4 regions of the Anoxybacillus kestanbolensis genome follow, and region 2 is predicted to be linked to each of the others. Evidence: predicted binding sites of a transcription regulator. Region 2 holds the regulator's gene; each other region holds the start of a gene.
What was found. Region 2 encodes Rex, which represses fermentation and respiration genes when NADH is low (regulators of the CRP and FNR family bind a similar motif). Its sites were predicted from a motif close to TTGTGAAATATTTCACAA; they were not measured.
Positions count from the first base shown of each region.

Region 1: a site for Rex is predicted at 3,144-3,161, ahead of BO219_RS05465 (nitrate/nitrite transporter). Genes of this name have one in related genera too.
Region 3: a site for Rex is predicted at 1,300-1,317, ahead of BO219_RS04310 (TIGR04053 family radical SAM/SPASM domain-containing protein). Genes of this name have one in related genera too.
Region 4: a site for Rex is predicted at 4,353-4,370, ahead of adhE (bifunctional acetaldehyde-CoA/alcohol dehydrogenase). Genes of this name have one in related genera too.

Region 1 is NZ_MQAD01000005.1:600,699-607,010, forward strand. It holds gene modA (molybdate ABC transporter substrate-binding protein) at 1-351, opposite strand, end outside; gene BO219_RS05460 (NarK family nitrate/nitrite MFS transporter) at 419-1,750, opposite strand; gene BO219_RS05465 (nitrate/nitrite transporter) at 1,908-3,080, opposite strand; gene BO219_RS05470 (TIGR04053 family radical SAM/SPASM domain-containing protein) at 3,291-4,406, opposite strand; gene BO219_RS05475 (CDGSH iron-sulfur domain-containing protein) at 4,594-4,800, shown strand; gene BO219_RS05480 (iron-sulfur cluster biosynthesis family protein) at 4,832-5,149, opposite strand; gene BO219_RS05485 (SDR family NAD(P)-dependent oxidoreductase) at 5,161-5,946, opposite strand; gene BO219_RS05490 (MBL fold metallo-hydrolase) at 5,943-6,312, opposite strand, start outside.
Region 2 is NZ_MQAD01000032.1:2,516-8,827, forward strand. It holds gene tsaD (tRNA (adenosine(37)-N6)-threonylcarbamoyltransferase complex transferase subunit TsaD) at 1-632, shown strand, start outside; gene BO219_RS13190 (ABC-F family ATP-binding cassette domain-containing protein) at 928-2,823, opposite strand; gene BO219_RS13195 (redox-sensing transcriptional repressor Rex) at 3,051-3,686, shown strand; gene BO219_RS13200 (YdiK family protein) at 3,696-3,869, opposite strand; gene BO219_RS13205 (CPBP family intramembrane glutamic endopeptidase) at 3,866-4,603, opposite strand; gene groES (co-chaperone GroES) at 4,829-5,113, shown strand; gene groL (chaperonin GroEL) at 5,187-6,312, shown strand, end outside.
Region 3 is NZ_MQAD01000005.1:383,981-390,292, forward strand. It holds gene BO219_RS14640 (YczF family membrane protein) at 1-143, shown strand, start outside; gene BO219_RS04310 (TIGR04053 family radical SAM/SPASM domain-containing protein) at 140-1,282, opposite strand; gene BO219_RS04315 (sugar O-acetyltransferase) at 1,430-1,990, shown strand; gene BO219_RS04320 (undecaprenyl-diphosphate phosphatase) at 2,019-2,840, opposite strand; gene BO219_RS04325 (DoxX family protein) at 2,996-3,505, opposite strand; gene BO219_RS15015 (hypothetical protein) at 3,751-3,882, shown strand; gene katG (catalase/peroxidase HPI) at 4,119-6,312, shown strand, end outside.
Region 4 is NZ_MQAD01000010.1:46,735-53,046, reverse strand. It holds gene pgmB (beta-phosphoglucomutase) at 1-439, opposite strand, end outside; gene BO219_RS07780 (TrmH family RNA methyltransferase) at 432-1,148, opposite strand; gene ybaK (Cys-tRNA(Pro) deacylase) at 1,167-1,646, opposite strand; gene adhE (bifunctional acetaldehyde-CoA/alcohol dehydrogenase) at 1,726-4,329, opposite strand; gene BO219_RS07765 (hypothetical protein) at 4,505-4,732, opposite strand; gene BO219_RS07760 (transcriptional regulator) at 4,823-6,115, opposite strand; gene BO219_RS07755 (FAD-dependent oxidoreductase) at 6,256-6,312, shown strand, end outside.

The DNA.
Region 1 (6,312 bases), on a different contig from region 2:
CGTTACAGCTACTCCTTCTTTTACGGCAAGCCCAATGCGCCCAAAGGCGTATATGTTTTTTGTTTGTTCAAGAGCAACACGGTCACGAATAAGTTCATCGACATACGCTACATTCGCTGAAGCAAACATGTCAAATGGAGCCCCTTGCTTAATTTGTTCTGCTAGCTGACCACTCGAACCGAAAATAAATGTAACGTCTATTCCCGTTTCTTTTTTAAACTGCTCCCCAACTTCTTTAAATGCATGGGTTAAATCTGCAGCTGCCGCAACTTTAATGGATGGTGTCGCATTTGGTTGAGCGGCGTGAGGATTACATGCCACTAATAACAAAATCATAATAAAAAAACACATTTTTCTCACTTTAGTCCCTCCATATATCAAAAGGGAATATCTATTACAGATATCCCCTTTTATTCTTCTAACATTTCACTTCCGCATTTTTTCTAGCATAATAATACCAGTTTAATGCAATTGATACAACATAAAATGCGATAAAGAAGTAAAATGCTGTAATTGGTGTGCCAGTATTTTGAGCTGCCCAACCGAATAATTTCGGAATAAAGAATGAACCATACGCTGCAAATGCGGCTGTAAAACCGAGAACAGGTGCCGCTTCTTTTGGCGGGAAGATGATTGGAATCATTTGGAATGTCGATCCAGATCCCATCCCTGCAGCAATAAATAAGATCAAGAAAGATACGATAAATCCGATAAAGTGTTTTTCCGTTGTAAAATACATGACTGCTGCAGCACCAAGACCCATGATAATTAAGACATAGTTTGTTACACGTGCTCCACCCAATTTATCAGATAACCATCCCCCAACCGGACGGAATGCCGCCGCTAAAAATGCTCCTAAAAAGGCAAGTGATACGTGTTCTGGGAATTGTGATTTTAATAAAAGTGGAAAGGCCGCTGCATACCCGATAAACGAACCGAATGTCGCTGTATATAGCCATGTCATTACCCACGTATGTTTTCGTTTGACGATGACAAACTGCTCCGATACAGATTGCTTTGCGTTTGGTAAGTTATCCATACCGAAATATGCTAAAATCGTAAAAAACACAATCGGAATGACCCAAATAAATGCAGCGTTTTGTAACCAAACTTTTGAGCCGTCTGCGAGTACTTGTGGTTCACCACCGATCGCTCCAAATACACCAATAGTTACGATTAGGGGTGTCACAAATTGAACGACAGACACTCCCATGTTTCCAAGACCGCCGTTGATACCAAGTGCTGTCCCTTTTTCTTTTTTCGGGAAGAAAAAGCTAATATTCGCTAATGCTGAGGAAAAATTTGCACCACCAAGTCCACAGAATGCCGCTAACAGCAACATGAGCCAATACGGTGTATTGGGATTTTGTACGGCTAATCCTACACCGATTGCGGGAACAAGTAGTATTCCTGTCGAAAAAACAGTCCAGTTTCTTCCGCCAAATTTCCCAACAGCAAACGTGTAAACAAAACGAAATGTTGCACCTACTAACCCCGGAACAGCGGCTAACGTAAATAATTGACTTTGCGTCAACTGGAATCCAATGTCATTCAAACGTGCTGCAGTAATAGACCAAATTTGCCAAACGATAAATGCCAACATTAACGTTGGAACAGAGATCCACAGATTTCGACGAGCATGTTTTTTTCCTTCTTTTTCCCAAAATAATGGATCTTCTGGGTTCCAATAAGAACCAATTCGACTTGTCCGTTCACCGTTTTCTGAAGCCGTTTTCAATGGTTGACTCATAACGTTATCTCTCCTTTTTGAAGTATGATTTATAAAAATTTTGAAGTATGATTTATAAAAATGATTGTTGTACTTTCATCATAAAGAAACCACATAAATAAGAATGTGATGTGCATCACATATTCAGAAACGTTCATACAATGTTAAAAAATGATATTTAAGCGATCGTTTTTCGCAATCGTCTCATAATAAGCATTGCAACAAACATAGTTGCTGCTACCCACCAAAAGCCATACGAATATGAATTCGTCCATTGTTTAAATAAACCTAAAATATTAGGTAAAAAGAACCCTCCTAATCCACCTGCTGCACCGACAAAACCTGTCAATAATCCGACTTCTTTCGGGAATACATTTGGAATGACTTGAAATAGTGCCCCATTCGCTGTACCGAAAAAAATAAGTGTGGTAAACAAAAGAGCTAATGCAACATAAACAGACGGAAGCATACCGACAATCACCAATGTAACAGTAGCGCCTGTAAACAGCCAAACGAGCAATTTCATTCCACCATATTTATCAGCTAAATAGCCACCAATTGGCCGAACAAAGCTTCCCGCAAATACGACAAGCGTCACAAAATCTCCTGCCGTCACTTTATCTACTCCGTATTGATCGAAAAAGAATAGTGTTAAATAGCTCGTCATTCCGACAAATCCACCAAAAGATAAGCTATAAAAAAAGCTAAACAACCACGTTTCCTTCATTTTCATCACGCGCATATATTCCGATATTTTTGCTGGTTTTACCGCAGTCGGGCATTCTTTTGCGAAGATGATAAATACAATAAAAGCAACAAAGAGAGGAACGAGCGCTAATCCAAATACACTATTCCAACCATACTCTTCTGCGATACGAGGACCAAACAACATTGCTAAAACCGTTCCGCTATTTCCCGCACCTGCAATTCCCATCGCCAAACCTTGATGTTCTTTCGGATACCAACGGCTTGCTAAAGGAAGAGCGACGGCAAAACTAGCTCCTGCTACTCCTAATAACAATCCAAGCGCATAAATTTGTGTCAATGTATCAGCAAACAACCAACCCCATAAAAGAGGCACGGATGTCAAAACCATTCCGATCATTCCCATTTTCTTACCACCGAATCGGTCTGCTAATAGTCCCATTGGAATACGAAGCAACGCTCCTCCTAATACAGGGATTCCTACCATCATTCCTTTTTGTGCAGGGGTCAATCTTAAATCTTCCACAATAAACGTTCCTGTTGCCCCAAGAATCACCCAGATCATAAAACTAATATCAAAGTACAAAAAAGACGAAAGAAGTGTCGGTAAATGACCAACTCGAAGAAATTGTTTTAATCGTTCCATCTTTATTCCCCCCCTCGCTTTATCGTTTGACAATTTTATCGTAAAAAAATTTATCGATCAGTACTGTTATATTGTTCACAATTTTTGTTATGTTCACAAAACTTTCATACGTTCTTTCATATGAATAAAATGTTTGTAGAAAAAAGACAAGTTCCCAATTTACACAAATAAGGAACTTATCGCCTGTATGGATGAATAGAAAAAAGCCGGCTATTCGCCGACCTTTTCTTTTTGACGCCATGCTTTTGGGATGTAGATGCAGTACGGTTCGCTTGCTAAGTAGTCGCCTGTAACCGCATATGCTCTTGAACGCGATCCACCACAAACGTAACGAAATTCACATACGCCACATTTTCCTTTATATCCGTCTGGATTTCTTAACTGTTTGAAAATTGGAGAATGGCGATAAATATGGGATAACGGTTGTTCACGTACATTCCCTGCTTTTACAGGCAATAGTCCACTTGGATATACGTCACCAATATGCGAAATAAATACAAAACCGTTTCCATCGTTTACTCCTTTTGGGGCACGCCCTAGTCCGTCTACTTGTCCAGTTAATCCTTTCATTAGCACATCTTCATAACGAATGTCACCGTGAATTTGACGTTCTCGCATTTTTTGTTGTAAAACAACGCGACGATAATGTTGTCCTGCTGTTGTTTTTATATCAAACGGTACACGTTTGCTCGTTTCGTAAAGCCAACGAAACACTTTTTCATGCTCAACAGGCGAAATCATATCTGTCTTTTTTCCCCTGCCCGTCGGTACGAGAAAAAATACACTCCAAAGCACGCAGCCGAGCTTTTCAACAAGTTGCACCATCTCGTCAAGCACATGAACGTTATAACGAGAGATGACTGTATTTATTTGAATGGGAATGTCGAGTTCGTGTAAATATTGAATCGCTTTCATTGTTAAGTCGAACGAGCCAGATGTTCCACGAAAGTGATCGTGAATTTGAGCGTTTGGTCCATCTAAACTAAACGCCCAACGAGCAAGGCCTACTTCTTTTGCTTTTCGGATCGCTTCTTTTGTCACGTTTGGTGTTGCACTTGGGGTCATCGATACACGAAGTCCTTTATCAATCGCATATTTAGCAATATCGTACACATCTGGACGCATAAGCGGATCTCCACCTGTAAACACGAGAAGAGGCTGATCCATTTCATAAATATCATCAATTAATCGCTTCCCTTCTTCAAACGTTAATTCACGCGGATCACGGTGATACTGTGCTTCGGCCCGACAATGAAGACAATTGAGCTGACATGCCCGTGTTAACTCCCATATAACAATAAACGGATTTTGTTGAAAATCACGCATATTTCATCCCTCCGATTCGCTCACTACTTCTCATTGTACAAGAAGGAATATTTATATCATGTGACATTGATCACAAAAAATCACATCCATTTATCTTGTCACTGTTCTGACAAATATGCACGTCCTTGCATTTCTAATATAAAATAGATAGTATATACGATATAAGGTATACAAGGAGGTGGAATATATGGCGAAAGTGCAAATTAAAGTGATGGATAACGGTTCATTTCGTGTGACCGGAGATGTTGAATTAATTGATATGGAAGGAAACAAGTTTGAAACAAAAGAAACGTTTTCTCTCTGTCGTTGCGGGCTCTCACAAAATATGCCATTTTGTGATGCATCTCATAAAGGAAAATTTCAATCCGTCGTTCGCGCACCAAAAAACGAATAAGCCCGGCTTTTATTCCGGGCTTTTTACTTTGTTAGCGCTCCATCAGCGACATGCGCGGATTCAATATTTGATTGGGGCTTTTTAATTGAAAACATCCTGCCCCATCGACAACATCAATCGTCATTTGTTCATCAAAGAAAATGAGCCGATGTTTTTCCATCCAAATCGGCATATCGTTTGTTTCAATCGCTACATCATGTTCGTCTAATTGCTCGACAAGCAGTAACATAGGCACTCCATTGACAGCACAACCACAATCATCTGTATCATATGTAAGCTTGACGTGCTTGTTTCCACGAACACGACGAAGTTGTTCGATCGCTCGTTCCGTGATCGTAATTTTCACCATTTACACCTCGCTTACTTTTTTAAAAATGCCCGTTTTCCCATTTTTTCGACGACCGATGGAAATAATTGATACACGCGACTTCCTATATGCATCCAAAACGGAAAATTCACTTCACGCGTTGGAGTAAGCATCGCATCAACGACGCGCTTGGCGACAAATTCCGGACGAAGCATCCATCGTTTCACGTTTTTCACATATTCTCCGGACGTATCAGCGACAGTAAAAAAGTTTGTTTTGATCGGTCCTGGGTTCACAGCAGTGACAAAAATGCCATACATGGACGCTTCCATTCGCAAGCTATTTGTAAATCCAAGGACAGCATGTTTTGTTGCGGCATATACGCTCGATTTTGGCGTTGCGATTTTTCCTGCTTGAGATGCGACATTAATAATGTGGCCGGACCGCTTCTTCATCATATGTGTGTACACTTTTTTTGTACACGCGATCAATCCGAGCACATTGACATCAAACATTTGCTTCGCTTCTGAGAGATCGATATGCTCGACATACCGAAACACACCGAACCCCGCATTATTGACGAGAATATCGATATCGACGGACGCAAGTAATCGATCAAATACAGCATCTACTTCTTCTTGATTACTAACATCTAGCGATTCATATACGCAGGGGATGTTGTACGTTTGTTCAATATGTTGCGCAATTTGCGCCAACTTTTCTTTTGAACGAGCGAGCAATATCGGTATTCCCCCGCGCTTCGCTACTTCGTATGCGATTTGTTCGCCAATACCGCTCGATGCTCCTGTAATGACGACGTATTTCCCTGCTAACTTCATGATCTCACCACTTCGTACATATATATTTGACCATCTTTTTGTTTTTTCACCGCTCCGATCGCTTCTAAATAATCAAGTTGACCAATCGCTTCAGACATCGTCAATAAAAATTCCCGTTCATATACGGTTGGGAAGAGCGCACGGCATACGTCAAATGCTGTCATCGGTTTTTCACTCAACAATTTCCATACGTGTTCGGCACGCTCTTTTTGTTTTTCTAACCTCTTTTCGACAAGTGGTGCAACATCTGTCACATTTTCCCCGTGTCCTGTAACAATTGTTGTAATGTCATAATTCAACAACTTTTTCAATGAATCGTTATATTGCAAAAGTGGTTTTGGGCGCTCTTGTTCACCGATCGCAGGC
Region 2 (6,312 bases):
AAGAAATGAAATTTCCGCTTCTGGCGCTTGTTGTGTCTGGAGGTCATACAGAGCTCATTTACATGAAAGAGCATGGGATATTTGAGGTGATTGGAGAAACGCGTGATGATGCGGCTGGAGAAGCGTATGACAAAGTTGCCCGGGCCTTGCAACTCCCTTATCCAGGGGGACCTCATATCGATCGTTTAGCGAAACAAGGGAAACCAATTATTGATTTACCGCGCGCGTGGTTAGAAGAAGGTTCGTATGATTTTAGTTTTAGTGGATTAAAATCAGCGGTTATTAACACGTTGCACAATGCAAAGCAACGTGGAGAAATGATCCGACCTGAAGATATGGCGGCAAGTTTTCAAGCAAGTGTCGTTGAGGTATTAGTGAGAAAAACAATCGAAGCAGCCATGCATTACAGCGTAAAACAAATATTGCTGGCTGGCGGTGTGGCGGCAAATGAAGGGTTACGTACACAATTACAAAAACAAATGAATCAACTGCCAGAAGTCGAGTTAGTTATCCCGCCGTTGTCGCTTTGTACAGATAATGCAGCGATGATTGCAGCAGCGGGAACAGTATTATTTCAACAAGGAAAGCGTGCCACCATGGCATTAAATGCAAACCCAAGTTTACTGTTATAGTAAGAAGGTGTCCCAAAAGCAATGGGGCACCTTTTTCTAATTGTCATACGAATTTTTCTAAGAACAATTCAGCTTGTTGTGGATTATTTTATCCACATACATGTGAATAATGTGGAAAACGTTGATTGTATGTTATTTTATCATAACAAGTTAACCACAACAAAATGGGGGATTTTTCTTTTGTTGTTGTGGATAATGTGGAAAAGTCCGTGAATAACTTATATTTAGGTGTTTTTTCTGTGGATATGTTTGTGTAAAAAGATGGGGCTAGTCCACAAGTGGAGCTAGCCCATTATTATTGTTGTAAACGTTCCCACTGTTCGAATAGTTCATCAAATTTTTGTTTTAGGGCGTCAATGTGCGCTTGTGTGTCTCGAGCTTTTTCATAGTCGTTGTAACAGGAAGGATCATATAATTGTTGTTCATACGTAGCAATTTGTTGTTCGATTTGCTCCATTTCCGTTTCTAGCTGTTCGATTTTTCGTTGTCGTTGTCGTTCTAATTTTTTTCGTTCTTTTTCTTCTTCGTACGAACGTTTTGGTGACAACGATTCGCCCGTTTTAGTTTTTTGGCTAATTTGTCCAAGCTCAAGCAGCTCTGCTTTTTTTGCTACGTAATAATCATAGTCCCCTAAATACTCAACAAGACCGTCTGTGGATAACTCATATATTTTTGTTGCAATTTTGTTAATAAAATAACGATCGTGTGAAACGAATATAATTGTTCCTGGGTATTCTATGAGCGCTTGTTCTAGCACTTCTTTGCTATCTAAATCCAAATGGTTTGTCGGTTCATCTAAAACTAATACGTTTGCTTTCTTCATCATGAGTTTAGCGAGAGCGAGTCGCGCTTTTTCTCCACCGCTTAACGTCTGAACAGGCTTCAATACGTCGTCACCAGAAAATAAAAAGTTGCCGAGAATGGTCCGAATTTCTTTCTCTGTTCTTAATCGATCTTCGTCCCACAGTTCGTCGATCACTCGTTTGTTTGATGTTAATTGTGCTTGTTCTTGATCATAATAGCCAATTTGTACGTTTGTTCCGTAGCGTATTTCTCCTTGTTTTGGATGGAGTTGTTTGATGATCGTTTTTAAAAGAGTTGATTTTCCAATTCCATTGGGTCCAATTAGCGCAATACTATCTCCGCGAGTGATACGGAATGAAAGGTTTGTTGCGATGATGTGATCGTAACCGATTGCTAAGTTGTTAGCTGTCAGCACGTCGTTTCCGCTTGGGCGTTCGATTTCGAAACGAAACGATGCCGATTTTTCATCACCGAGTGGCTTGTCGATGATATTCATTTTTTCTAATTGTTTTCTACGGCTTTGTGCTCGCTTCGTTGTTGATGCACGAGCGATGTTGCGTTGAATAAAATCTTTTAATTTTGTAATTTCCTCTTGTTGTTTTTCATACAATTTTAGTTGTTGTTCAAATTGTTCAGCACGTTGTTGTAAGTAGCTTGTATAGTTTCCGACATATTTTTTTATTTTTGTGCGTGATAGTTCATACACTTGTGTCACGATTTGGTCAAGAAAATAGCGATCGTGGGAGACGATAAGAATGGCCCCATCGTAATTTTTTAAATATTGTTCAAGCCATTGCAACGTTTCCATATCTAAATGGTTTGTCGGTTCGTCTAAAATGAGCAAATCGGGCCTTGTAAGGAGCAGTTTACCAAGCGCTAGCCTCGTCCGCTGTCCACCGCTTAATGTAGATACTTTTGTCGTATAATCGTACTGTGGGAAGCGGAGACCATGAAGAACCGAACGAATATCTGCTTCATATTGATAGCCGCCTTTTTCTTTGAATTCTGTTTGTAAACGATCATATTGCTCAAGTAGGCGCTCATAGTCAGCATCATGTAAACTCATTTGTTGTTCTAGTTCGCGTAATTGTTTTTCCATTTGTTGTAGCGGGGCAAACACATCGAGCATTTCTTCCCAAATGGAACGATGAGCTTGCAACCCTGTATATTGATCTAAATAACCGATCGTTACGTGTTTCGGTTTAATGATTTCGCCTGTGTCGTATGACAACTGTCCGGCAATGATTTTTAATAATGTCGATTTTCCCGCGCCATTTCTTCCAACTAACGCAATACGGTCTTTTTCTTGTATTTCAAGCTTAATGTCTGATAAAACTTGTTCCGCTCCATATGATTTGGATAGTTGATTTACTTGTAAAATGATCATTCTTTCTCACCTCAATCTTCTTTTGATAGTGTAACGTACTTTCTTGATATTCGGCAACACTAGTGTACGAATAACAAATTTGACAAAAATAATAATAAAGGGTACAAAGGAAAGACAGAATGAAAAAAATAGTGTATAGTTTAGAAGTGGGGAGAATTTTTTAGACGTATAGGAGAGAAAAATGAAAGCGCTAACTATTTGTGAAAGGAAATGTGGGGGATTGACTCGTGAATAATGAACAACCAAAAATTCCGCAGGCGACCGCAAAGCGACTACCGTTGTACTATCGTTTTTTGAAAAACTTGCATGCATCAGGCAAGCAACGTGTATCTTCAGCGGAGTTAAGCGAAGCTGTAAAAGTCGATTCAGCAACGATTCGCCGTGATTTTTCATACTTTGGTGCGCTTGGAAAAAAAGGATACGGATATAATGTGAATTATTTGCTGTCGTTTTTCCGAAAAACGTTAGACCAAGATGAAACGACAGAAGTAGCGTTATTTGGCGTCGGTAATTTAGGGACAGCATTTTTGAACTACAATTTTAGCAAAAATAACAATACGAAAATCGTAATGGCGTTCGATGTTGATCCGGATAAAGTGGGAACAAAAGTCGGAGGGGTTCCGGTTTATCATTTAGATGAATTGGAAGAAAAGCTTGGAGGGATTACGGTAGCGATTTTAACCGTTCCTGCTCAAGTTGCCCAGCCGATTACTGACCGACTTGTTCAAAAAGGCATTAAAGGGATTTTAAACTTTACGCCTGCTCGCTTGCATGTGCCAGAACATATTCGTGTTCACCATATTGATTTAGCGGTCGAATTGCAGTCACTCGTTTACTTTTTAAAACATTACGGAAATGAGTAAACCTCCCGTTTACGAGCGGGAGGTTTTTTTTCGTAAAGAACGAATTCCTGCGCCGAAATCAAATGTAGCAATTAAAATAAATAGCATCGTTGTGATGTCCCAAATACCATCATCGGCGGTATGGACAGCAAAATAAGTAAATAAAATGCCAGTGAGAAAATAAAACAACGGTTCAGACTTCATGAAAACAGCCTCCAAATTACGAATTGCATTCGTTCTGCCTCACGCATAATGCTTTCGATTTCTTCAGCAAATAATGTTTGAATTGCAACGACAAAGGTGTTCATCAGTACATGTGCTGCAATAGGTACGATAATACGCTTTGTTTTGACATATAGGAAAGCAAATACAAATCCCATCGTTGCATAAAGAAGCAAATGTTCGAACTCTAAATGAACAACAGCAAATAAAAGCGAGCTGATGATGGCTGATAAGAAAAAGTTATATTTTTGATACAGCGTTCCGAAAATAATTTTTCGAAAAATGATTTCTTCTAAAACTGGACCAACGATTGAAGTGACGAGCATAAGAGCTGGTGTAAGTTTGACCATTTCGACGATCCGTCTCGTGTTCTCGGACCCCATTTCGACCCCAAAGAGGTGTACTTCGATGTTTGCTGCAACGCCTTGGGCGAAAAGAGCGAGCAAAAACCCCCCAATTGCCCAAAAGAATGACATGCCAATCGATGCTTGATGGCGATCATATGAGTATTTCATATCTTCTTTCATAAAATAAAGAACGAGAAAAAGAGCAATCGAGAAACTAATAACAGCCCAATAACCAGAAGCGATCGAAAAAGCTATTTCTTTATTTGATGCGTTGACAAAGCCGCTATGTGCAAGTAAAGGGACGCCGACTAAGCTCGATAGCTGCATGGCGATATATGTAATGATGACATACCGATATTGTTTTTTCACATGGTCAACCCCTTTTTACAAAATAAATACTTTTTCATTTTACCATATTTTTTGTATGAATTTCGAAAGGAAAGACATAATGAAAGAGGGAAATATGTATTGAAAAATTTTTAACTTCCTACTTGCAAAATTGAAAAAAGTTCATTAATATAATAAGTGTGTTAGCACTCAATAAGAATGAGTGCTAATAACGGAACGAAAATCTAATTAAGGAGGTCGTTTGCCGTGTTGAAGCCACTAGGCGATCGTATTGTCATTGAATTAATTCAAACTGAAGAAAAAACAGCGAGCGGAATTGTCTTACCAGACACAGCAAAAGAAAAACCACAAGAAGGAAAAGTTGTGGCAGTTGGTTCAGGTCGCGTTCTTGATAATGGTGAGCGCGTAGCTCCAGAGGTAAGCGTTGGTGACCGCATCATCTTCTCAAAATATGCGGGTACAGAAGTAAAATATGATGGAAAAGAATACTTAATTTTGCGTGAAAGTGACATTTTAGCTGTGATTGGTTAATCGTTCGCCTGATAACATATAAAGCGTACAAAAATACTTAACAAAAAAAATCATCATCAAGGGGGTAAGATGTATGGCAAAAGAAATTAAATTCAGCGAAGAAGCTCGTCGTGCGATGTTACGCGGTGTAGATAAATTAGCTGATGCAGTAAAAGTAACATTAGGTCCAAAAGGTCGTAACGTTGTATTAGAGAAAAAGTTCGGTTCTCCATTAATTACAAATGACGGTGTAACAATCGCAAAAGAAATTGAATTAGAAGATCCGTTTGAAAATATGGGTGCAAAGCTTGTTGCGGAAGTAGCAAGCAAAACAAATGATGTTGCTGGTGACGGTACAACAACAGCGACTGTATTAGCGCAAGCGATGATTCGCGAAGGGTTGAAAAACGTAACAGCTGGTGCGAACCCAATGGGCATTCGCAAAGGTATTGAAAAAGCTGTTGCGGTCGCTGTGGAAGAATTAAAAGCGATCTCGAAACCGATCGAAGGCAAAGACTCCATTGCTCAAGTTGCAGCTATTTCTGCAGCTGACGAAGAAGTTGGTCAACTTATCGCTGAAGCGATGGAACGTGTTGGTAAAGATGGCGTCATTACATTAGAAGAGTCTAAAGGTTTCACAACAGAATTAGATGTTGTGGAAGGTATGCAATTTGACCGTGGTTATGTATCTCCATACATGGTTACAGACTCTGATAAAATGGAAGCTGTATTGGAAAATCCATACATCTTAATTACAGATAAAAAAGTTTCAAGCATTCAAGAACTTCTTCCTGTATTAGAGCAAGTTGTTCAACAAGGTAAGCCATTGTTAATTATTGCTGAAGATGTAGAAGGCGAAGCGCTTGCAACATTAGTTGTGAACAAACTTCGTGGTACATTCACAGCTGTTGCAGTTAAAGCGCCTGGCTTCGGTGATCGTCGCAAAGCGATGCTTCAAGATATCGCGATCTTAACAGGTGGCGAAGTTATCACAGAAGAGTTAGGTCGCGAATTGAAATCAACAACAATTGCTTCCCTTGGTCGTGCAGCGAAAGTTGTTGTAACAAAAGAACATACAACAATCGTTGATGGCGCTGGTCGTGCCGAAGACATTCAAGCACGCATCAACCAAATTCGTGCACAATTAGAAGAAACAACTTCTGAATTTGACCGTGAAAAATTACAAGAGCGCTTAGCGAAATTAGCTGGTGGCGTTGCGG
Region 3 (6,312 bases), on a different contig from region 2:
ACATTTTCAATCCTTTTCAAGTAATGGAACCAATTGAACTAGCCGTTTTGTTCTCTCTTATCAGTCTATGGATATTTAACACATGCCTTCACCTGTTTCGAAAAAAGAACCAACATAAAAAACCCGAACAGCGTCCGCATTAAGCGAACACCGTTCGGGTTTTTTCTCTTCTCATCCCTAAAGGAACGTATACACAAAACGGTTCACTTTCCATATAATCTCCCGTGATCGCATATGCCCGAGCACGCGATCCGCCACAAACGTAACGAAATTCACAAATGCCACATTTCCCTTTATATAAATCTGGCTGGCGCAACTGTTTCATCACTTCCGATTCGCGATAAATGTGCGATAACGGTTGCTCGCGCACATTGCCGCATACGATCGGAAGTAAACCACTTGGCATGACATCTCCTGTATGGGAGACGAAAACGAAACCGTTGCCGTCATTGACACCTTTTGGCGCTCGTTTTAATCCATCAATCATCGAAGCATGGTCAGTCGTAATCGCATGCTCATAACGAATATCCCCTGCATCAATGCATTTTTCACGCATTTTTTGTTGAATGACAACACGACGATAATGTTGCGCCGCTGTCGTTTTAATATCATACGGTGCTGTTTTACTCAATTCATACAACCAACGAAACACTTCTTCATGCTCGGCTGGAGTAATGCAATCATTCATTTGCCCACGACCAGTTGGTACGAGTAAAAAGATATACCACATCACCGCCTTTAACTCCGCAACTAATTTCGCCATTTGTTCTAAATGATCGTAGTTATAACGCGAAATGACCGTGTTGATTTGCAGTGGCATATGTAACTCGTTCAAATAACGAATATTTTCAATTGTTAAATCAAACGAACCCGGTGTACCACGAAATCGGTCATGGATGTCGGCCGTCGGTCCATCTAAACTAAACGCCCAGCGCGACAATCCGATCTCTTTTGCTTTTTTCATTTTTTCTTTCGTTACATTCGGGGTTGCGCTTGGTGTAATGGAAACACGCATTCCTTTTTTTATCGCATACTCAGCAAGATCAAACAAATCTTCGCGCATCATACAGTCCCCGCCCGTAAACACAAGCATCGGATTGTTCATGTCATATATGTCATCAATTAATCGAAGCCCTTCTTCATATGTTAGCTCGCGCGGATCGGGGAACGGTTGAGCATCGGCACGACAATGGACACATTTTAACTGACACGCTCTCGTCACTTCCCAAATGACAATAAACGGATTTTCGTTATAATCGATCGCACGCGCATGTTTATGCATCTCTCATCACCAACTTTTTGTGTTATTGTTCACATTCATTATAGACTTCGTATTGCATCATGCACTCACGCGTTTTTGACGATTTTTTTAAACATAGCGCTTTGCTATGGTACAATGAAAACAGGAAAATAAAGGAGTTGAAAAAAGATGAAATCAGAAAAAGAAAAAATGGTAAGTGGTCAATTGTATCGAGCTACCGATCCGGAGTTAGTGAAAGAACGAGAACATGCTCGTCGCTTAACAAGGCTATTTAATCAAACGTTAGAAACAGAACATGAACGACGCATTTCTTTATTAAAAGAACTATTTGGCTCAACAGGTCAAAACGTATATGTTGAACCCCCTTTTTATTGCGATTACGGATACAACATTCATGTCGGGGAAAACTTTTTTGCGAATTTTAATTGCGTTTTTTTAGATGTATGTGACATTCGTATCGGGGACAACTGTCTCATTGGCCCCGGCGTTCATATTTATACGGCAACGCACCCCATTGATCCAATCGAAAGAGCGTCCGGTTTAGAATACGGAAAACCAGTAACGATCGGCGATCATGTGTGGATTGGTGGCGGAGCAATCATTAATCCGGGCGTAAACATTGGAAATAACGTTGTCATCGCTTCAGGAGCTGTTGTCACAAAAGATGTTCCTGATCACGTAGTCGTCGGAGGCAATCCGGCAAAAATTATTAAAAAACTGAACGAATAAAAGGCTCCCGTGAAAAGGAGCCTTTTATTTATGCAAAATAAACGACATAAATGACCGCCGCAAGTACGATGCGATAAATCGCGAACGGAACGAGACGCACGCGGTTAATTAAACGTAAGAAAAAGCGAATAGCTAACAATGCAAAAACAAAAGCACTAATAAAACCAACAACGAAAAATGGTAACGCATCAAACGTGATGTACTGCCAGTTCTTCAACAACGAAATGGCGCTTGCTCCTGCCATAATTGGCACCGCCATAATAAATGTAAAATCAGCTGCAGCACGATGGCTCATGCCAACAAGTACGCCACCTGAAATGGTCGAACCTGAACGCGAAAAACCAGGCCAAAGCGATAAACATTGAACAAGACCGACAATAAACGCCTGCTTATACGTAATGTCATCTACAGTTTGTGCTACTGTTCGTTTTCCGAAACGATCCGCTGCGATCATCAACAAAGCTCCAAGCACGAGCCCAATGAGCACCGTTTTTGTGGAAAATAAATGTTCATCAATATAGTCTTCAAATAAAACCCCCAACACTCCAGCAGGCAAAAGACCAACGAAAATGTGCATCAGCGTCAAGCGTGGTCCTTTTCTCACTTCACCTTTTCGTAAATAAAGCAACTCAAAAAATTTATCTTTAAACACAACAACCGCAGCTAAAACTGAACCGAGCTGGATGACGACTTTAAACGTATTCGCCCCATACTTTCCTAAAAACTCGCTCGATTTTAGCCACATGTCATCAACAATAATCATATGGCCTGTCGATGAAACAGGTGCAAACTCTGTCGCTCCTTCCACTAGCCCTAAAATGAGCGCTTTAATTAGCTCTATGATATGCATGTATGTCCATCCTTTCTTGTTTGGTTAAATATGTATAATCCCTTACAGGCGCCTACTCTATTGTACTACAAACATTTTCATTGTACCACTTACATGCGAAAATTACTTAAAACAAGAAAAAAACGGCCACGCACAAAGGTGCGTATGGCCGTCTTTTAAGAAGTCGATGCTATTTTTCGTTTATTCTGATATTCACTCACATATCTGCGAAGATACGGAATTACCCATCGATCAATCCCAAACTTTCCTGCATTCGCTCCTGCAACAAGAATGAAAAATGTTAATAAAACCATTTGTGGGTTTGTACTTGTTGTACCTGAAAACATAAATGCGAAATTCATTACAGCTCCCATCAGAGCAGCAAATGTTGTAAACACACCTAAAAGTAACGCAATGCCGACAAGCACCTCTCCCCATGGTACGAGAAAGTTAAAAAATCCAACGTTTGGCAACGCTACATGTTCAATAAAGGATGCCCACCATCCTTGTACTGCTGGATGCTCCCCTGTTGCTTTACCAAGCGCTCCTTTTAAAAATCCTGTCGCATCAAATCCCCCTGTTACCTTATGCCATCCTGCCATAAACCATTCATAACCGAGATACAAACGAAACACTGTCAAAACGGCCGCTGCGCTTACATGCTCACGTAACCATTTTACTACCATGTTTCATCTCTCCTTATTTATTATTTTTATTACATCTTTATCATACCACTTTTTTAATTACGAAAATTGTTTTTGCTCAACATTTCACATTATGTTCAAGAACATTTGACTATATTGTTACGAAAATATATTGAAAGCAACTATTGCCTGAATATAAAAAATAATTATATAACAGTTATTGATTTTTTAAATCTGTTATAATACAATGTAACTAACAAAAGAAACGTGCGAAAGGGGTTTTGTTTATGGATATGTATACGAAAGCTTACCAAAGATACGTTGAAAAATGTCGTGAGTTCGGCATTGAAGCAATTGATTTAATCGAATTTATTCGCAATTTGACAACTGAACAAGTCCAACATATGATCCAGAGTTAAAGATTGGAGTGAAACGATGAACGGAGATACGGATGTAAACGTATAAATCCCCCATTTTATTCTGTAAACAGAATGAAATGGGGGATTTTTATAATTTTTTGATAAAAATATTTTTTATACTTTACTATTAAATATTAATTTAGTATAATTCTAATGTACTAATCATTATCACTTCATTGTGTATACAACTGAGAGACAATTCATTTTATTCATATGCTAGAAAGGGGAATAAAAGAATGGAAAACAAAAACGAACACGTATCCAAATGCCCATTCCATGGGAGCGTGACAAGTCATGCTTCAAACAAAACAACAAACAAAGACTGGTGGCCAAATCAACTAAACTTAAACATCCTTCATCAACATGACCGAAAAACGAACCCACATGACGAAACGTTCGATTATACGGAAGAGTTTCAAAAACTTGACTATTGGGCGTTAAAAGAAGATTTGCGCAAACTGATGACGACAAGCCAAGATTGGTGGCCTGCCGACTACGGCCATTACGGACCGCTATTTATCCGCATGGCTTGGCATTCGGCAGGAACGTATCGCATCGGTGACGGACGAGGTGGAGCATCAACAGGCACGCAACGTTTTGCCCCGTTGAACAGCTGGCCGGACAATGCGAATTTAGATAAAGCACGTCGCCTGCTGTGGCCGATTAAACAGAAGTATGGCAATAAAATTTCGTGGGCGGACTTAATCGTATTAGCTGGCAACGTAGCCATTGAGTCGATGGGTGGAAAAACGATCGGGTTTGGCGCTGGTCGTGAAGACGTATGGCATCCAGAGGAAGACATTTATTGGGGTGCGGAAAAAGAATGGCTCGCTTCGGAACGTTATACAGGCGATCGTGAGTTAGAAAATCCGCTTGCTGCTGTGCAAATGGGACTCATTTACGTCAATCCAGAAGGTCCGGACGGTAATCCAGATCCGCTCGCAGCCGCACGTGACATTCGTGAGACGTTTAAACGAATGGGCATGAACGATGAAGAAACGGTGGCGCTGATCGCAGGCGGTCATACGTTTGGTAAAGCGCACGGAGCTGGCGATGCATCGCATGTCGGTCCTGAGCCAGAAGCCGCTCCAATCGAAGCACAAGGATTAGGTTGGATCAGCTCATACGGAAAAGGAAAAGGACGCGATACGATTACAAGTGGCCTAGAAGGCGCTTGGACACCAACACCTACAAAATGGGATAACAGCTATTTACAATTGCTTTTTGAATACGAATGGAAGCTAACAAAAAGTCCAGCTGGTGCGTATCAGTGGGAAGCAGTGAACTTAAAAGAAGAACATCTCGCTCCAGATGTCGAAGATGCGAACAAGAAAGTGCCACCGATGATGCTGACGACCGATTTAGCGTTACGGTTCGACCCAGCATATGAAAAAATTGCTCGCCGCTTTTATGAACATCCTGAAGAATTTGCTGATGCGTTTGCACGCGCATGGTTTAAACTTATTCATCGTGACATGGGGCCGAAAACGAGATATCTCGGTCCAGAAGTACCGAAAGAAGATTTCATTTGGCAAGACCCGATTCCAGCAGTTGACGTGGAATTAACTGATGCAGAAATCGAAGACATCAAAACGCGCATTTTGCAATCAGGACTAACAGTGAGCGAGCTTGTAAAAACAGCTTGGGCGTCCGCTAGCACATTCCGCAACTCCGATAAGCGCGGCGGAGCAAACGGTGCGCGTATTCGACTCGCTCCGCAAAAAGATTGGGAAGTAAACGAACCAGAGCGACTTGCCAAAGTGCTTTCCGTTTACGAAGATATTCAACGTGAGCTTCCGAAAAAAGTGAGCCTTGCCGATTTAATCGTACTTGGCGGTAGCGCCGCTGTCGAGAAAGCTGCACGCGACGCTGGTTTTGACGTTCGTGTACCGTTTATGCCTGGGCGCGGCGACGCAACCGAAGAACAAACAGATGTCGAAAGCTTTGCTGTATTAGAACCGGTTGCGGACGGATTCCGTAACTACCAAAAGAAAGCATACAGCGTCACGCCTGAGGAGCTGCTTGTCGACAAAGCGCAGTTGCTTGGCTTAACCGCTCCAGAAATGACTGTATTAGTTGGTGGATTGCGCGTGTTAGGGGCAACGTATCGCGACCTTCCTCACGGTGTATTTACGGATCGTATCGGCGTGCTAACGAACGATTTCTTCGTCCACCTCGTCGATATGAGCTATGAATGGGTACCAAAAGAAGATGGCTTGTACGACATTCGCAACCGGAAAACAGGAGAAGTTCGTTGGACTGCCACACGTGTCGACTTAGTGTTCGGTTCGAACTCGATCCTCCGTTCGTACGCCGAATTTTACGCCCAAGACGACAACAAAGAAAAATTCGTCCACGACTTTATCAAGGCTTGGGTAAAAGTGATGAACGCTGACCGCTTTGACCTGCGGAAAAAAACAAAAGCATCCG
Region 4 (6,312 bases), on a different contig from region 2:
GATCTGGCTTCATGCGCGTAATTGTTTTCACATCGACAATGACGTCAAAAAAAGAACGTACGCCAAGCCGTTCGACAACCGTACGTGCGTTTGAGCTTGACGATGCGAGCGCCATCGGGACACCGTCGCGCTGAATGTCGCAAAGAAGCGCCAACATCCCCGGCAACACGTCGTTTGGCGACAATTGCTCGATCAACTCCCGATAATATTGGCCACGGCGGTCGCCAAGGGCTCGTTTTTCTTCTTCTGTCCATTCATGTACTGTTTCACCGAGAAGCGCCTCGACCATCGCCTGTCTGCTCATGCCTTGTAGCTTTTGATTGAGCTGTCGATCAAACGGTACCCCAATTTCATCGGCGACACGTTTTGTCGCGATATAATATAGCTCAACCGTATCTGCAATGACGCCATCTAAATCAAAAATAACTGCTTCAATCATTGCGTCCTCCCATTTGACTTTCCACCATTTTTCTTAGCCGCGGGCTAAGCGAAAGCTTCATCCAATGTTCATATATTTCTTTCTTTTCCGCTAGCGACAAATGATAACGCTCCCCTGCCACTTGTTTTGCTCGCTTCGTCACATCGTAAAGAGAAATAGCTGCTGCAACGGAAATATTGAAACTTTGCACAAATCCATTCATCGGAATGACGAACTTTCCATCTGCCAAAGCAAGCGCCTCTTCTGATACACCACGATGCTCATTTCCGAACAAAAGCACTGTCGGCTTCGCTACGTCAATTTGTTCAAGCGGAATTGTTCCTTCTCCTAAATAGCTTGCATATACTTGATAGCCGTTTTGTTGGAGATGGCGGATGGCCTGTTCAATCGATGAATGTTTATGCACATTGAGCCACTTGTCCGCATGTCGCGTCACCCATTTATTCGGTTCAAATGGAGCCGCTCCGGTGACGACATGAACGTCTTGAATACCGAACGCCTCGGCTGAACGTAACACCGCGGCTTGATTGTGCGGGTCATCAACCGCTTCCGTCAAAATGGTGATATATCTTGTTCGTTCGCTTAGCACATCGTACATGCGCTTTAAGCGACTTGGCAAAATCATTTCCCAAAGCAAGCGATTGTCGTCAGTTAACAATCCTTCTTCTATACGTTGTGCTAACCATTGCTGTTCTTCCTCTTTTGCCATTCGCATGCGACAACCCTCCTACGCTTTAATGACATGTGCGGTTTTCCCATTTGTCAACTTTAATAAGTCTTGAACAGAAAGCTTCATTTGCATGCCAATTTTTCCTGCGCTCACAATGATTTGCTCGTGCAAAAGCGCCGATTCGTCGACATATGTCGCATATAGTTTTTTCATCCCAATGGGCGAGCAACCGCCACGCACATACCCTGTCATTTTTTCGATGTCTGCCACAGGCAACATATGCACGCTTTTTTCACCGACAATATTCGCCGCTTTTTTCAAATCTAGCTCTGCTGCGACAGGGATGACGAATACGTAAAGTTGACCGCTTGCCCCTTTTGTGACAAGCGTTTTATACACTAGTTCTTCACGTTGCCCAATTTTTTTCGCAACCGATATTCCATCAATTTGTCCATCCGTATAATCGTAAGTAAACAGTTCATATGGTACACGTGCACGATCGAGCATGCGCACAGCATTCGTCTTTGCTTGTTTCATGATCCGTCCCTCACTTTCCTCTATTAGTGTACCATAAACAAAAGGAAGGGACATCCTTCATCGGACGTCCCTTATCCTCTTAAACCCCCTTATACGCTTGGCGATAAATGTCGGCAAGATCGCTGACTAACGGTAATTTTGGATTAGCTGTTGTACATTGATCTTCAAAAGCTAGTTCAGCGAGTTGATCGACTTTGCTTTCAAACTCTTCTTTTTTCACACCTGTAGCTGCGATGCTTAGCGGCATATCGAGTTCTTTCGCTAGCTTAATGATTGCTTGAACAAGGCTTTCGACACCTTCTTCTGTCGTTTTTGCTGGCAAGCCAAGCAGGCGAGCAATTTGAGCATAACGCTCATCAGCGACGAAATGTTCATACTTCGGAAACGCTGTAAACTTCTTCGGTTTTTGCGCGTTGTAACGAATGACATGCGGCATTAAAATTGTGTTCGCACGTCCGTGTGGGATATGGAATTCTGCCCCAAGTTTATGCGCTAAACTATGGTTAATGCCTAAAAATGCGTTCGCAAATGCCATACCAGCGATCGTTGATGCGTTATGCATTTTTTCACGCGCGACTTCATCGTTGCCGTTTTTATATGCGCGCGGCAAGTATTCAAAGACGAGTTGAATCGCTTTTAATGCTAATCCGTCTGTATAGTCGTTTGCCATGTTCGATACGTACGCTTCAATCGCATGTGTTAATACGTCCATACCTGTATCCGCTGTAATATGTTTTGGCATCGTCATGACGAATTGTGGGTCAACGATGGCGACATCTGGTGTTAACTCATAATCAGCAAGCGGATATTTGACGTTATTTTTCTTATCTGTAATGACCGCAAACGATGTCACTTCTGAACCTGTACCAGATGTTGTTGGAATCGCGACAAATTGCGCTTTTTGACCGAGTTTTGGATATTTAAATACGCGTTTACGAATATCTAAAAACTTTTGTTTTAAGCCATTAAAGTCGGTATTTGGATGTTCATAGAACAACCACATCGCTTTCGCCGCGTCCATCGCCGAACCACCGCCGAGCGCGATGATGACGTCTGGCTGGAACGCATGCATCATGTCGGCACCTTTCATCACTGTTTCAATCGATGGATCTGGTTCCACTTCCGAGAAAATTTCGCAATGCACATAATCTGGACGTTTACGCAAATAGTATAACACTTTATCAACATAGCCGAGCTTCACCATGTCTGGGTCTGTAACGATAAAGGCACGTGAGATGTTTGGCATTTTCGCTAAATATTGTGTCGCATGTTTTTCAAAATAAATTTTTGGTGGAACTTTAAACCATTGCATGTTTACATTCCTTCTCGCTAATTTTTTAATATTAATTAAATGTGTCGCACCGACGTTTGTCGAAACGGAGTTGCCTCCAAACGTACCGCAACCGAGCGTCAACGACGGAATGTATGCGTTATAAATGTCCCCGATCGCTCCTTGTGAAGATGGCGCGTTCGAAATAATTCGTCCCACCTTCATTCGCTTACCGAATTCAAGAATGACGTCTTGATTTTCCGAATGAATGACAGCGGAGTGGCCAAGTCCACCAAATTCAAGCATTTCTTCTGCCCGCTTTAATCCTTCTTCTGTGCTATTCACCTTATAACAAGCCAATACCGGACTTAATTTTTCACGAGAAAGCGGTTCTTGAGGACCGACGCTTTTTAACTCGGCTACGAGAATTTTTGTATCAACTGGTACATCAACGCCTGCCATTTTTGCGATTTCATACGCTGGTTTACCGACGATATTCGGATTGACTGCACACGTATTTTCATTGATGACAAGCTTTTCAACTTTTTTCTTTTCTTCTTCATTTAAGAAATAGCACTTATTTGCGATCATTTCGTTTTTCACCGCATCATAAATCTCTTTATCAATAATGACCGCTTGCTCCGATGCACAAATCATCCCGTTATCAAACGTTTTGGACAAAATGAGATCGTTCACCGCACGTTTAATGTTTGCTGTTTTTTCAATATAACAAGGTACGTTACCAGGTCCGACCCCTAACGCTGGTTTTCCTGAGCTATATGCCGCTTTCACCATGCCTGCTCCACCTGTCGCAAGAATGAGTGAAACACCAGGGTGATGCATCAATTGTTGCGTCGCTTCGACAGAAGGAGTTTCAATCCATTGAATACAATGTTCTGGCGCACCTGCAGCAATCGCCGCATCCCGTAAAATGCGTGCCGCTTCACTGCTGCATGTTTGAGCGGATGGGTGGAACGCAAAAATGATTGGATTGCGCGTTTTAATAGAAATGAGCGCTTTAAACATTGTTGTTGAAGTCGGGTTCGTGACTGGGGTTACCCCGGCGATAACGCCAACAGGCTCAGCAATTTCAATGATGCCTTCCTGTTCATTTTCGCGAATAACGCCGACGGTTTTATCGTATTTAATGTTATGGTAAATATATTCTGTCGCAAAAATATTTTTAATGATTTTATCTTCATATACACCGCGCTTTGTTTCTTCAATGGCTAGTTTCGCTAAATACATATGTTTATCAAGCCCAGCTAACGCCATTTGCTTGACGATATGATCGATCGTCTCTTGATCATAGTCACGAAACGCTTTTAACGCTTTTTGCGCATTGGCTACAAGCGTATCAATCATTTTCGTAACTTCTTTCTTTTGGTCTAATACTTTTTCCTCCACAGCCATATAAGCCCCTCCCATAATCATTTTTGTGAAAAACTTCACAAATTAGTTGAAAATAAAAATGTGATTGTTTTCACATTTTTATTTTAGTGAATTAGGCTTTGTTTGTGTGTGTCAACTTTGTGAAATATTGAGCAATTGTATTGTATAAGAGAACCGCTTCTCATGAAGAAGACGGTTACTCACATACTGGATTGCGTGGAATTTTTGTAAAAGAAATATCGTTGTACATACGCGTATTCCGCTTAACAATGACGACATAATTTACTGTCCATATATAAGAAGGAATTTCTTGATCATCTTCAAACATCATTGCTTCAAATTCATCACCAATCATTTCTTCGAATAGCTCCAATGTATATGTTTCCGCATCTGTGGAAAAGTTTCTCCATTCGCATATAAGCATCAGCTGTCACCTCAACTTTTCTTTTGTTACCATCATTGTAACATTCTTTTCCCTAATTTAAATTGTGAAATATTGAACAAATCATGAATATTACTTATTCGTTATATACGCTTGTTTTGGATGATTTGGTTGATCTGGATACTTTAAGCGCATTTTCCCTTCCGCTAATAGCTTTCCTAAATAATTATTGCGCAATCCGTCTGGCGTTCGATCTAGTAAATGGGATAACTGTTTTAACATTAATGGTCGACGGGCACATAACTGCAAAATGACTTCTTCCATCTTAGCCGGTGCAAGTCTTTTTTTCTTACGCGCAATTTCAGCAATGCTCCATAGCTCCTGATCGATATTTCTTTCTTCTTCCTCATCCAATTTATTTACGGAGTTGAATGAGATGTTTACGGAGTTATCATCTTTATTTACGGAGCTATCCTTTTTATTTATGGAGTCAAGCACTTTATTTACGGGGTTTATTTCAATATTTAAGGAGTTTGGGTCTTTATTTACGGACTCAAACTCATTATTTACGGAGTTTTGGTCGTTATTATAGGAGTTGTTTTCTTTATTTATGGAGTTTGATAATGGTGCATCGCCCATCCAATCACTCAATACCTCGATCTCATTTATATAGTCGTGTCTTTCTGGGAAGGACACAATAGGCAATGTAACAACCGTTCGTTTTTGAAAATCATATTGCTCAACAGCAAATTGTTGTGAGTAAATTGTCTCCATCGTTTTTAAACCGACTCCAGCACGTTTACAAAACTGAATGTAAATAAACATTTTAAACATATTTGGATTGCGCAAATAGCTGACTCCACCACTATTTGCTTGTTCTAAAGGAATACCAAACAAACCAGGGTTAGACATTTGAATACATGATCGCTGCCGTTCAACAATAATCCCTCCATCACCGCTATAATCAGCATGGACGATTGCATTCATTAACGCTTCATGGACAGCGTCTTTTTCAACTTGTGATACGTCGTTGACCTCGTGCATCACTTTAAAATAAAAATCATAAATATTTCCCGACCATGTTCCGTCCTGTGAAGTAAAACGGTTTGACCAATGCAGCTCATCATCTCCATATTCACGATACTCTAAAAAGTATTGTGGTAAAACTTCTGTAATCATTCGCTCTTCGCTAAACATAAGAAGTCCTGCGAGTGTGAGTCCCTCTTTGTTTGTGTCTCGTATTTTTCCCCATGCGCCGATTTTATATAAAAAATCTTTTGTTTCTAATCCGTTCCACGGGTGGTTTGGTTTCACTTTTGCAAATTGTTCGCGATAATGGCGAACAGATTCTAAATGCAGCTCATTAAGCCCATAATGTTCTAACACGACGTTATCTTGTAAACGAATATTTGCATCTTTATTCACTTTAACTCTCCCTCTTACGTTATGTTATTAAAACGTTTCGATACTCGTCTATTTCCATTTTATCATCTTTGCAAATGTTCATCATAAACTTTTCGATTTGGGGAAAATTAAGAAAAACATGGGTATGGAGGAACAAAAACATGTCTTTACCAAAGTTATCTCAATCGTATTGGCTACAAACAACAACGCTTCCGTCT